Regions from separate parts of the Streptomyces sp. NPDC048650 genome, predicted to be linked through region 1. Evidence: riboswitches for the same ligand, from Rfam matches in the RefSeq annotation. Region 1 holds a riboswitch; each other region holds the start of a gene.

The links. A riboswitch is a leader RNA that binds a small molecule or an ion and turns the genes downstream of it on or off. The one in region 1 is predicted to bind cyclic di-AMP.
Region 2: linked by a shared signal. The riboswitch ahead of ACGFML_RS01390 (NlpC/P60 family protein) and the one ahead of ACGFML_RS12590 (C40 family peptidase) in region 1 are both predicted to bind cyclic di-AMP.
Region 3: linked by a shared signal. The riboswitch ahead of ACGFML_RS33005 (transglycosylase family protein) and the one ahead of ACGFML_RS12590 (C40 family peptidase) in region 1 are both predicted to bind cyclic di-AMP.
Region 4: linked by a shared signal. The riboswitch ahead of ACGFML_RS27225 (M23 family metallopeptidase) and the one ahead of ACGFML_RS12590 (C40 family peptidase) in region 1 are both predicted to bind cyclic di-AMP.

The regions. Positions count from the first base shown of each region.
Region 1 is NZ_JBICVM010000004.1:36,003-39,189, forward strand. Features, by position in the region: gene ACGFML_RS12580 (ATP-dependent Clp protease proteolytic subunit) at 1-408, shown strand, start outside; gene ACGFML_RS12585 (hypothetical protein) at 415-723, shown strand; cyclic di-AMP (ydaO/yuaA leader) riboswitch at 1,033-1,224, shown strand; gene ACGFML_RS12590 (C40 family peptidase) at 1,228-1,701, shown strand; gene ACGFML_RS12595 (LysE family translocator) at 1,857-2,531, opposite strand; gene ACGFML_RS12600 (LysR family transcriptional regulator) at 2,702-3,187, shown strand, end outside.
Region 2 is NZ_JBICVM010000001.1:284,359-287,545, reverse strand. Features, by position in the region: gene pcrA (DNA helicase PcrA) at 1-1,454, opposite strand, end outside; cyclic di-AMP (ydaO/yuaA leader) riboswitch at 1,663-1,847, shown strand; gene ACGFML_RS01390 (NlpC/P60 family protein) at 1,855-3,006, shown strand; gene ACGFML_RS01385 (hypothetical protein) at 3,130-3,187, opposite strand, start outside.
Region 3 is NZ_JBICVM010000017.1:18,161-21,347, forward strand. Features, by position in the region: gene ACGFML_RS32995 (cytochrome P450) at 1-277, shown strand, start outside; gene ACGFML_RS33000 (transglycosylase family protein) at 471-1,472, shown strand; cyclic di-AMP (ydaO/yuaA leader) riboswitch at 1,684-1,895, shown strand; gene ACGFML_RS33005 (transglycosylase family protein) at 1,902-2,543, shown strand; gene eno (phosphopyruvate hydratase) at 2,853-3,187, shown strand, end outside.
Region 4 is NZ_JBICVM010000010.1:270,139-273,325, reverse strand. Features, by position in the region: gene ACGFML_RS27230 (aldo/keto reductase) at 1-723, opposite strand, end outside; gene ACGFML_RS27225 (M23 family metallopeptidase) at 811-2,040, opposite strand; cyclic di-AMP (ydaO/yuaA leader) riboswitch at 2,053-2,185, opposite strand; gene ACGFML_RS27220 (DUF2332 family protein) at 2,635-3,187, shown strand, end outside.

The DNA.
Region 1 (3,187 bases):
TTCACCGCAATGACCGCCGTCTACGACACGATGCGGTACGTGTCCTGCGACATCGAGACGGTGTGCCTGGGGCAGGCCGCCTCAGCGGCCGCGGTACTGCTGGCGGCCGGCGCACCCGGCAAGCGGCTCGCGCTGCCCGGCGCCCGGGTGCTGATCCACCAGCCGTCGCTGGCGGAGCCGGTCCAGGGCCAGGCCACCGATCTGCACATCCAGGCGACGGAGCTGCTGCGCACCCGCGACAAGCTGGAGGAGCTGCTGGCGCGGCACACCGGCCGGCCGCGCGAGCAGATCGCCGCGGACATCGAACGCGACAAGATCTTCGACGCCCGCGCCGCCCAGGAGTACGGCCTGATCGACGGCGTCACCCGCAGCCGCAAGCCGTCGTCCGCTCAGCTCGGCACGCGGTGAGCGCGGGTGCTGCCACCGGAGCTGCCGCCGCTGCCCGCACTGACCCGGGCCGAGGGTGAGGTGATCGACCGGTATCTGGAGGCCCTGGACCTGCTGGGCCGGATCAATCCGGCCCGCAGCGGTGACACCTATCGCGGCCTGCGCGCCGCCCAGGCCCTGGTCGGCAAGGCCGCCGAACTGCGCGACGCGCTCGCCCTGATGCACGGCCGCGGCGAGAGCGAACTGCACTCCGCGACGCTCGCCAAGGCGCTGCGCGTCCTGGACGGCGAGCGTCGGGCCGGGCTCGTCGCGGTGCCACCGCCCTCCGGGCCGTGACGCGACACGCGCCGTGACACGACACGCCCTCACCCGAGGAGCCCGTACGGCGTAGCCCGGGGACCTGGTAGAGGCGGGCGACAACTTGCAGAAATCGGCTCCACGCCAGGTGGAACCGATGCCGTCGGCCCTGGTCCCGGCCTCGGCTGCCACCTCACCCCGTCCACAGAATCCGACATTGGTCACCATTTGGAGCAAATGTGACTAATGTCACGCACGGCACTTCTTACGAGATTTCGGGCGCCAGCGGCGTAAGGATCCCTCCACGACAAGACCCCGCCACCTCGACGGGGCGGTCCGGACGGGCGCCTAATCCTGCCGCCGTGCCGGATGTCAGGTCGACGCGGTTGGATCGGCAGGAGCGGAGGACCCGAGCACGACGGGGCCCCGGCCGCCCTCGCGGCCGACGGGCTCCTTGGGGTGAAGCCGTACGCACGGCCGGGCATCTTCGCCTGCCCGAACCCGACAGGTCTTCCTTCGCAGGCGGCTGACGAAGGGTTGCGCATGAGCATGCGCAGGCATCTGCCGAATCTGCTGGCACGCGCCGGCACCGTCTCCGCCCTCACGATGGCCACCATCGGGGCCACGACCGTCGCCCCAGGAGCGGCCCCGGAGGCCGAGGCGGCCGCGGTATCCGCGAAAGCACTGCGGATCGCGGCCTCCAAGCGGGGCTCCCCCTACCAATGGGGGGCACAGGGCCCCCACCGCTTCGACTGTTCGGGGCTGACGCTCTACTCGTTCAAGCATGCGGGCAAGGCACTGCCACGGACCGCGGCCGCGCAGTACAACGACACCAGCCACATCTCCCGCGCGGCGCGCAGAACCGGTGACTTGGTCTTCTTCCACGGCGGCCGCGGCGTCTACCACGTCGGTATCTACGCGGGCCGAGGCCGGATCTGGCACGCGCCCAAGCAGGGCGCGGTGGTGCGGCTGGAGCGGATCTGGAGCGCCGCGGTCTGGTACGGCCGGGTGGGCTGACCTGCGGAGATCATGATCGCCGGCCAGGTGCCGGGCGGCGTGGCCTCATGGGTCGAGGGACCGGTGGTCCTCACCGGACGCTGCCCGGCCCCCGCGGCCCGTGCGGGGGCGCGGACCACGTACCCGAGCGGCGGCGAAGGCGGCTTGCGCGGGCCTCAGCCGAGCACCAGCCCGGCGAGCAGGGCGCCGCCGAGCGCGGTCAGCAGCGTTCCGGTCGTCGCCTCCAGGGCGCGCGCCGCCCGAGGGCGGCGCAGCAGCCCGCCGAGCCGGTCGACGAGCAGGGCGACGGCGGGGAACCACACCGCCGCCAGGCCGACCACGACGGCCGCGAGCAGCAAGGTGCGCGGCAGCGCCGGTTCGCCCGCGGGGACGAACTGCGGGAGCAGGCTGAGGAAGAGCACGGGTGCCTTGGGGTTGAGCACGTTGGTGAGAAAGCCCTGGCGCAGGCACTTTCCGGTGCCGGGGCCGGCCGTCGGGTACGGGCCCGCGGCGCCGTCCGGGGCATCGTCCGGGGTGCCGTCCGACGACGGTGCGACAGCGGCCGGGCGGCGGGCGAGGGCGACCAGCGCGCGGATGCCCAGGGACAGCAGATAGGCGCCGCCCAGGAGTTGGATGGTCTCCAGCAGCGCCGGCACGGCGACCAGAACCGCCGCGAGCCCGGCCGCCGCCAGCGCGGTGTGCACCAGCAGCCCACCCGCGACCCCGAAGGCGGTGGCCACCCCCGCTCGGCGGGTAGCGAGTGCGTTGCGCACCACGATCGCGAAATCCGCGCCCGGCATGGTCACCATGCCCGCGGCCACTCCGGTGAAGGCCATCAGCTGTCCGTCCATGAGAGCAGCATCGCCGACCGGAGCCTTTAATAGGTATGAGGAATCTTCTCGGTCTGCCTGAAGAGATTCTTAAGGCTGGGCTGGTGGGACGATCGAGGCAGGCGCCCGACGGCCGGGAGCGGTAAGGCGGCTCCCACCGCCCGGCGGCGCCCAGGACTACGGAGGTGCTGGTGTACGACCCCACCCGGCTGGCCGCCCTGGTGGCGGTGGCGGAGGCCGGTTCGATCACCCGGGCCGCCGAGCGGCTCGGCTACACCGCGCCCGCGCTCTCCCAACAGCTCGCCAAGCTGGAGCGGGAGGCGGGCGCGGCGCTGCTGGTGCGCCATCACCGTGGCGCCCGGCTGACGGCGGCCGGTGAGCTGCTGCTCGTACGGGCACGGCGGGTGCTGGACGAGCTGGATCTGGCGCGGCACGAGCTGGCCCAGCTGACGGGGCTGTCGGGCGGCCGGCTGCGGGTGGGCACGTTCGAGACGGCCGGTACGCATCTGCTGCCGCCCGCGCTCAGCGCGTTCCGGCGGGCCCACCCGGACGTGGAGCTGAGCGTGACGGAGTTCGTCCCTCCGCAGGAGATGACGGCGGTGGCGCTCGGCGAGGTGGATCTGGCGCTGACGCACGAGTACACGCCGGGCGAGGCGGTGCCGGTGCCGGACGGGGTG
Region 2 (3,187 bases), on a different contig from region 1:
TTGGGGACGTTGAGGATGCGGCGCAGCGGGACGGTGTCCTCGGGGTTGGCGAGGACCCGCAGGTAGGCGAGGACGTCGCGGACCTCCTTGCGCTCGTAGAAGCGCACGCCGCCGACGACCTTGTACGGGAGCCCGACCCGGATGAAGATCTCTTCGAAGACACGGGACTGGGCGTTGGTGCGGTAGAAGACGGCGACGTCGCCGGCCTTGGCGTCGCCCGCGTCCGTCAGCCGGTCGATCTCGTCGGCGACGAACTGCGCCTCGTCGTGCTCGGTGTCCGCGACATAGCCGGTGATCCGGGGGCCGGCGCCGGCGTCCGTCCAGAGGTTCTTGGGGCGGCGGTTCTCGTTGCGCTCGATGACGGCGTTGGCGGCGGAGAGGATCGTCTGGCTGGAGCGGTAGTTCTGCTCCAGGAGGATCGTGGTCGCGTCCGGGTAGTCCTCCTCGAACTGGAGGATGTTGCGGATCGTGGCGCCGCGGAAGGCGTAGATCGACTGGTCGGCGTCGCCGACGACGCACAGCTCGGCGGCGGGCATCTCGGCCGTGCCGGGGCCGACCAGTTCGCGCACGAGGGTGTACTGGGCGTGGTTGGTGTCCTGGTACTCGTCGACGAGGACGTGCCGGAAGCGGCGGCGGTAGTGCTCGGCGACGTCCGGGAACGCCTGGAGGAGGTTGACGGTCGTCATGATGATGTCGTCGAAGTCCAGGGCGTTGGCCTCGCGCAGCCGCGACTGGTACATCGCATACGCCTCGGCCAGCGTCTTCTCGAAACCGTCGGCGGCCGTCCCGGCGAAGGTCTCCTCGTCGATGAGCTCGTTCTTGAGGTTGGAGATCTTGGCGCTGAAGGACTTGGGCGGGAAGCGCTTGGGGTCCAGATCCAGATCGCGGCAGACCAGGGCCATCAGGCGCTTGGAGTCGGCGGCGTCGTAGATCGAGAAGGAGGAGGTGAAGCCGAGCTTCTTGGACTCGCGGCGCAGGATGCGTACGCAGGCGCTGTGGAAGGTGGAGACCCACATGGCGTTGGCGCGCGGGCCGACCAGCTCCTCGACGCGCTCCTTCATCTCGCCGGCGGCCTTGTTGGTGAAGGTGATCGCGAGTATCTGGCCGGGGTGGACGTGCCGCTCGGCCAGCAGGTGGGCGATGCGGTGGGTGAGCACCCGGGTCTTGCCGGAGCCGGCGCCGGCGACGATCAGCAGCGGGCCGCCGGTGTGCACCACGGCGGCCCGCTGCTCGTCGTTGAGCCCCTCCAGGAGCGCCGCCGGGTCGATGGCCGGGCGGGCGGCGCCGTCGCGGTAGTACGCCTCGCGCGGCGCGGGCGCGTCGAACTTCCCGTCGAAGAGATCGGCGGGGATCTCCTCCGGGGCCGGGCCGTGGTCGTCCTCGGGCGGCGGCGGGGGCTCTTCGCCCTTGGGGCCGAGGTCCGCCAGGAAGCTGTCGTCAAAGAGGCTGCTCATCGCCCACCGAGTCTAGGCCGCCGCACTGACAGCCCGCCCCCACCTCACCCGATCCGATGCCGGACGACCGGCCCGGCAACTGTGAGATCGCTTTCAGGTCACGAAAAGGTTTCGGGCAAATCGAACATCAGCCTTCACAGGAGCCACACGAGTTGGCTACCGTGCCTGCTCGGGCAGCTCGCCTCCCCGTGGACGACAGTGTCCGCACGGGCTGCCCACGCCGAGTCCGGCCCTGCCCTCAGGCACCCGGAGCCGGGGACCCACCAGCACCACCGGGGTGAATCGACCGGTGCGGCCGCCAGCGGCGGACGCACCGACCGTAGGGCAAGCCTTCCGTCAGCGACACCGCCCGAACCCGACAGCTAACCCGGTAGGCGGTCCACGGAAGGAGTCGCCGGCCTTGGCGTCGCATCGCAAGCCGCGCACCCGCGTCCTCACCTCGTCCGGAAGCCGTACGGCGGCCGGGCTCACCACCGCAGCCCTGGCATCGGTCACCCTGCTCTCGCAGTCCGCCGACGCCGCCCCCAGGGCGCCCAGGCCCAGCATCGAAGAGGTCAAGCAGAAGGTCGACGGGCTCTACCGTCAGGCCGAGGTGGCCACCCAGAAGTACAACGCCGCCAAGGAGGGCGCGGACCGCCAGCGTGCCACCGTCAACGGCCTGCTGGACGCCGCCGCCCACCGCGCGGAGAAGATGAACGAGTCCCGGCGCGAGCTGGGCACGTTCGCCTCCGCGCAGTACCGCACCGGCGGCATGAACCCGACGGCGCAGCTGATGCTCGCCCGGGACCCGCAGGACTTCTTCGACCGTACGCACCTGATGGAGCGGCTGACCGGTCGGCAGAAGCAGGCGGTCACCGACTACCAGGACCAACAGGCGGCCGCCGCCCGGCAACGGGCGAAGGCCGCGGAGAGCCTGGACCGGCTCCAGACCTCGCAGGAATCGCTCAAGGAGTCCAAGCGCTCCGTCCAGAACAAGCTGGCCGAGACCCGGCAGCTGCTCTCCCGGCTGACCGCGCAGGAGAAGGAGCGGCTGGCGGCGCTGGAGCGCAAGAAGGAGGCGGCGGCCAAGCGCCGGGCCGAGGAGCTGGCGCGGCAGCAGGCCGAGAAGGAGCGGCAGCAGCACGACGACGACGGCGGCTCGACGGGCGGGCAGACCGGTGGTGGGAAGACCGGTGGCGGGACGGCCGACGACGGCTCGTACGCGACCAAGGCCGACAAGGCGCTTGCCTTCGCCCGCTCGCAGATGGGCAAGCCGTACGTCTGGGGCGCCACCGGCCCGAACTCCTACGACTGCTCGGGACTGACCCGGGCCGCGTGGAAGGCGGCCGGGGTCGATCTGCCGCGCACCACCTGGGATCAGGTCAAGGTCGGCCAGCGGGTGGCGACCGGCGATCTCAAGCCCGGTGACCTGGTGTTCTTCTACGACGACATCAGCCACGTCGGGATGTACATAGGCGACGGCAAGATGATCCACGCACCGCACCCGGGCGCCAACGTCCGGGAGGAGTCGATCTACTACATGCCGATCTACGGGAGCGTCCGCCCGGCGTGACCCGCCCCGGCGTGACCCGCTCCCCCTGAAGGCCACCCCCCACGGCCACCCCCCACACGCCACCGCGCGGTCGTCCCCTCAGGGACGGCCGCGCGGTGAGTCGTCTTTTGCGGGCGCCGGGCCTCAGGTCCAGAGCACCGCGATGAAGATGTTGGCCACGGTGAGCGCGCCGACGGCGCCG
Region 3 (3,187 bases), on a different contig from region 1:
CGCCGCCGCGGACCGCGACCCCGGACGCTTCGCCGAGCCGGACACCCTCGACCTCACCCGGCGTGACAACCAGCATCTCGGCTACGGGCACGGCATCCACTACTGCCTGGGCGCACCGCTCGCCCGGCTGGAGGGTCAGACCGCCCTCGCGACGCTGCTGACCCGCCTCCCGGACATCCGGCTTGCCGTGGAACCTGACGATTTGCGCTGGCGCGGCGGACTCATCATGCGCGGACTGCGGTCCCTGCCCGTGGAGTTCACGCCGGAGCGAGGCTGACCAGCGGCGATCCGCATGGTGACGGAATGTCAGCTGCGTGACCTACGCGTGATCTCCGCTACACCGACTTGTGACTACCCGTGACCCCGGCTACCTTTCGACGCACCGACACCGGTTCGATCACGGATGCGATTCCCCGCACCGGTCCGGCAGACAACTCCAGCACGTCAACCGCCGCTCGAAAGGCAACCGCATGCGCTCCGGGAACGGACGGCACCGTCGACCCCGACAGGCACCGGCCATCTTCGTCACGGCGGGAGTGACCGGCGCCGGCCTCGCGCTGCCGCTGTTCGCCGCGAGCGGCGCACACGCCGCCGACACCGCGACCTGGGACCGGGTCGCCCAGTGCGAGAGCGGCGGAATGTGGAGCTCGGCCTCCGGCAACGGCTTCTACGGCGGCCTTCAGCTGACCCAGGAGATGTGGGACCAGTACGGCGGCTCCTCCTACGCCTCGCGTCCCGACCTCGCCAGCCGTTCCCAGCAGATAGCCGTCGCCGAGTCGATCCTCGCCGACCGCGGCCCGGACGCCTGGCCGAGCTGCGCGGTGAACGCCGGGCTGACCGAGGACGGCCGGGCGCCGGAGGTCGACCCGGGCAGCACGAGTACGCCGCGGCCCGACCCGTCGGACTCCGGAGGCCCGTCCGGCCCCTCCGGCACCGGCCCGTCCGGCGACGCGACGCCCTCCCCGTCCGGCGACGCGACCCCGTCCCCCGACGCACCGGACTCCGCCGACCCGTCCGACTCCGCCGACCCGTCCGACTCCGCCGGCCCGGACGGCGACGGCGGCTCCGCCGACGACTCCACCGACCCGGCGCCCGACCGCGCCCCCACCCAGGACCACGCCAAGGGCAAGCACCGCGGTGACGCCGAGGCGGACAAGGGGGACGGGGGCGGCAAGGACGCCGAGGACGGCAAGGGAAGCAAGGGCGACGAGGGCGCGGGTGACGCGGCCGGCGAGGGGCGCCCCTCGGGGCGGCACGCCTCCCGCGGCGGCGACGCGCCCCGCACGGACCCGTCCGACGCTGCCGGCGACTACACCGTCCGCCCCGGTGACACGCTGTCAGGCATCGCCGAGGCCCACGACCTGCCCGGCGGCTGGCCCGCGCTCTACGACCGCAACGAGAAGGAGGTCGGCGCCGACGCCGACCTGATCCACCCAGGTCAGCTGCTCGATCTCGGGCACTCCGCAGGGTAGTTACTGCCGGTTTGCCCCTTTTGGCGAAAGTGAGACAAGCGTCTCGTTCCGGGGTGTGGTGTCCCGGTCCGCCCCCCGGATCCGCACCCTGATCCACCTGCGGAAACACGAACCGGCCGTGATCAAAAACGGTCAACTTGGTTCACATGGTGGGGTTTGAACACCAAGGGGATTACTGATTACGGTCGGGACCGCTCGCCAAAGCGGGCCCTCCGATCACACGCCGAATCCTGCCGGTGGTCCGGAGGCACATGACGCGCAAGCGCCGAAGGCAGGAGCGGGGGACCCAAGGTAAGTGCCGGCCCCGCCCGCGGAAGCGGGTCGACCGGCTTGGGGTGAAGCCGGGTGTGCGCAGCGCACCCGGCCGGGCCACTCACAGCCCGAACCCGACAGCTCACCTCGCAGGCGTCGGTGAGGAAACGAACGAACATGCTGAACAAGGGCAAGCACCGTCGTCCGTCCAAGGCCGTCCGCATCGCCACCCTCGCCGGTGTGGCCGGTGCCGCCGTCGCCGTCCCGATGATGGGTGCCACCTCCGCTTCCGCCGCGTCCGTCGCCACCTGGGACAAGGTCGCCCAGTGCGAGTCCGGCGGCAACTGGTCGATCAACACCGGTAACGGCTACTACGGCGGCCTGCAGTTCTCGAACTCCAGCTGGGCCGCCGCCGGTGGCACCCAGTACGCCTCGCGCGCCGACCTGGCCACCAAGGCCCAGCAGATATCCGCCGCCGAGAAGCTCCTCGCCATCCAGGGCCCGGGTGCCTGGTCCTGTGCCGGTGCCGGCAACCTGAGCTCCGGTGGCCCGTCCCCCGACCTCGACACCTCCTCCAAGGCCGAGGTCAAGAAGGCCCCCGCGCCGAAGCCGGCCCCGCAGGCGCCGAAGCACGAGAAGGCCCAGCCGGCCCCGCAGAAGCCGCAGGGCCACGGCAACTACACCGTCAAGTCCGGTGACACCCTCGCCAAGATCGCCAAGGCGCACGGCACCACCTGGAAGACGGTCTACGCGAACAACAAGACCGCCATCGGCGGCAACCCGAACCTGATCCTCCCCGGTCAGCAGCTCAGCGTCTGAGTCGTCCCCCTCACCGGGACTCCCACGGGCCCGTGCGACGGGACCCGTACCTCCTGAGACAGCCCCGCCCGGCGCGCCACTCCCCCCAGCGCGTCGCGGCGGGGCTTCTCGGTGTTCCGGGCCACCGAAACCCCACCCACCAGCACAGTCCGACAGTTTCCTCCGTTCCGCGAACAATGTGCGTAAACGCCCCAAGAGCTGGGCATCTGGGCCTCTTTTCGTCCCACGAGGCGGGCCAACGGCAAGCGGACCTGCCCGGGGCCGTTAGGCTCGTGCTGCAGAACTCCAGACACCCACGAAGGAGACAACGTGCCGTCCATCGACGTCGTCGTAGCCCGCGAAATTCTCGACTCGCGAGGTAATCCCACGGTCGAGGTCGAGGTCGGCCTCGACGACGGCAGCACCGGCCGTGCCGCCGTGCCGTCCGGTGCCTCGACCGGCGCCTTCGAGGCCATCGAGCTCCGTGACGGTGACCCGAACCGCTACCTGGGCAAGGGCGTGGAGAAGGCCGTCCTGGCCGTCATCGAGCAGATCGGCCCGGAGCTCGTCGGCTACGACGCGACCGAGCAGCGGCTGATCGACCAGGCCATGTTCGACCTGGACGCCACCGACAACAAGGGCTCGCTCGGCGCCAACGCCATCCT
Region 4 (3,187 bases), on a different contig from region 1:
GGTGGACAGGTACTTTGCGGCGCCCTCGGAGCGGGCGCTCTCGACGACCGTGCCCGGACGGTACTTGCCGGTCAGGAAGCCGCGGGCGAGGCCGTAGTACGGAACCGCGGCGACGCCGTGGCGGGCGGCCACGTCGGCGAGGTCACCCTCGTAGGTGTCGCGGGAGACCAGGTTGTAGTGGGGCTGGAGGGCGACGTAACGGGCCAGGCCCTCACGGGCGGAGAAGGTCAGGGACTCCTCCAGGCGCTTCGCCGAGATGTTGGAGGCGGCGATCTCGCGGACCTTGCCGGCCCGGACGAGGTCGTCGAGCGCGGTGAGGATTTCGGCGACCTCGACCGACTCGTCGTCGTAGTGCGTGTAGTAGAGGTCGATGTAGTCGGTGCGCAGGCGGGCGAGGGACGCGTCGACCGCGGACTTGATGGTGCCGGCGGACAGTCCCTTGAGGTCGGGGTGGGCACCGACCTTGGTGGCGATGACGACGTCGGAGCGATTGCCGCGGGAGGCCAGCCAGTTGCCGATGACGGTCTCCGACTCGCCGCCGCTGTTGCCGGGGACCCAGGCCGAATAGGCGTCGGCGGTGTCGATGAAGTTGCCGCCGCCGGCGACATAGGCGTCGAGTACGGCGAAGGACTCGGCCTCGTCGGCCGTCCAGCCGAAGACGTTGCCCCCGAGAGAGAGGGGCGAGACGGAGAGCGAGCCGAGAGGTGTACGTGTCGCGATCATGCGTGGTTGCAGCGTTGAGGGGTGGGGAGTTATTCCCGCCCCACCCCTTTTCTCCGTGCCCGCCGTCAGATTTCTCCGTGCCCGCCGTCAGACCTTGATGCCGTGATCGCGCAGCCACGGCATCGGGTCGATGGGGTCACCGCCACCGGGGCGGACCTCCAGATGGAGGTGGGGACCGGTGACGTTGCCGGTGGCGCCCACGCGGCCGATGACGTCTCCGGTGCCGACCTTGCCGGAGGTCTTCACCATGGACGACAGATGGCAGAACCAGAGCTCGGTGCCGTCGTCGAGGGCGAGAACGATGCGGTAGCCGTACGAACCGGCCCAGCCCGCCTGGGTGATGGTGCCGGAGTGAATCGCCTTGATGGGGGTGCCGGTCGGTGTGGCGAAGTCCTGACCGGTGTGGTCCGCGGCCCAGCGGTCGCCTGCCTGGCCGAAGCCGGCGGTGAGGGTGTATGAGGTCACCGGGGCGAGGAAGCTCCGGGCGAGTTCCGCGAGGCGCTCGGCCTCCGCCTTCTTACGGGCCGCCTCTTTCGCCTGCCGCTCGGCCTCCACCTTCGCCGCCTTCTCGGCCTTTTCGGCCGCGTCCCGGTGTGCTGTGGCGTCCTTGGCTGCCTGCGTGACGGCGGCCGATTCGGCGGTGTCGCGCGCCTCCTGCTCGGCGGCGCCCTGCTGTGCGTCGGCCTGCTGGAGGATGCGGTGGCGCAGCGCCTCGCCGGCATCGCCGCCCTGGGTGGCCTCGTCCTGGGTGAGGCCCGCCTGGGAGAGCGGGCGGGAGCCGGCACCCGAGTCGGAGTCGGCCCCGGACTCCGTGTCGGAGTCGGATATGAGTCCGCCCACTCCGGGGAGGGACTGGGTGTCCGGCAGCTTGTCGGCGATGTCGTCGGTCATACCGCCGAGGTCGGGCATCGAGATGGGGACCGGCGGCCGGCCCTCGGCCGTGGCCATGCCGCCCGCGCCGACCGCCGCGATGACGCCGACTCCCAGGACCGTGCTGCTGCGGGCGAGTCCGCCGCCACGCTGCTTGGCCACCCGGTGCCTGCCGCGGACGGACCGGACGGACTCCTCGGTGGGGTTCCATTCCTCCCACGGGCCGTCGCCGCCCCGCGCGCCGTCCCGTTCGCGGTCGCGCACACCGCCTTGATAGACGACGGCAGATCCGTCGAAAGGACTTCCGCCCTCGAAAGGACCGCCGCCTTCCACCAGATGTCCGCCGTCGAACGGACCTCTGTCGTCGAACGGACCTCTGTCGTCGAACGGGCCCCTGTCATCAGGGCCGGCGGACGAAGCATCGGGGGCAGGACTGTTGGACGCCACGGAGGCGCACTCCTTTCCTTCCTTCGCGCCTACCGGGTTAGCTGACGGGTTCGGAGCAGGAAGGTCTCCTACGGGCGCCTCTGGCGGGAGGCGTCCGATTCACCCCAAGGTGGTGGTTCCCCGGTTCCCTCGGTGCAGTTCATACGGGTCGTGCAGGTCGTGCGGTGGCACCGATCGCGCGGATCGAGCGGTCCGTGGATCGGTGCCCTGCGGCGCCATGCGGTGCCTGCTGGTGCCGTTCCGGGCGGAAGTGCTCGGTTCGTACGGGACTGGTGCGTGCCGTGGAGACATGCCTGACGTGCATGGCGTGCGCTTGCGGGATTCGGCGGCGGCGCGCGGTGCCGTCTCTTGCGACGGCTGGGACGACCGCGCTCCGTTATCGGACAGTAATAGAGATCGCATCCATTTTCCAAGCGTTCCGGGGAATCCTTGCGCTCCACACACAAGCTTCGGCGTGGACTTATGCACCCACCGGCGACCCAAACCGGGCGAGTTGCCCCACCACCCCCAAACGATCCGGCCGTGATTGTGCGTCAGTTGTTATGCGGAGGGGTGCCCGATGATTACGGAGGGTGAGAGCAGTAACGTCGGATCATGGTCGTCAACGTGGTCAACGTCGTGAACAGCGCGCAGACGGTTGCGGATCGGTACCGGGAGTTCTCCTGGCAGCGGGCGCGGGGACGGTCGGACGCCCATGCCGAGTTGACCGCCCGGATCAGCCACGACCCGGAATTCTGCGATCTGTTGTCGGGTTCGCTGCCGGCCGGGAACAAACAGCGGCCGGAGCTCCTCCTGGCCGCCGTCCGTCACCTCGACGGCCCGCACGCCGAACAGGGACCGCGCGACGAGGTGGCGTACGGGCGCTGGCGCGAGTGGACCGTCCGGCACTGGGACGAAGTCCGGGCGCTCGTCCTGCGGCACACCGGCCGGGCCGACGAACCCGCCCACTGCGCCCCGCTGCTGCCGCTGCTCGCCCGCCTGCCGCAGCCGCTCGCGCTGCTGGAGGTCGGGACGTCGGCGGGACTGTGCCTGTATCCCGACCGCTACCGCTACCGCTACGAGGCGCACGGCGGGCACCAGGGACCCGCGGGGCATGCGATCGCCGGCGGGGAGTCCGCCGCCGTGTGCGGGGCCCCTGAGAGCCCGG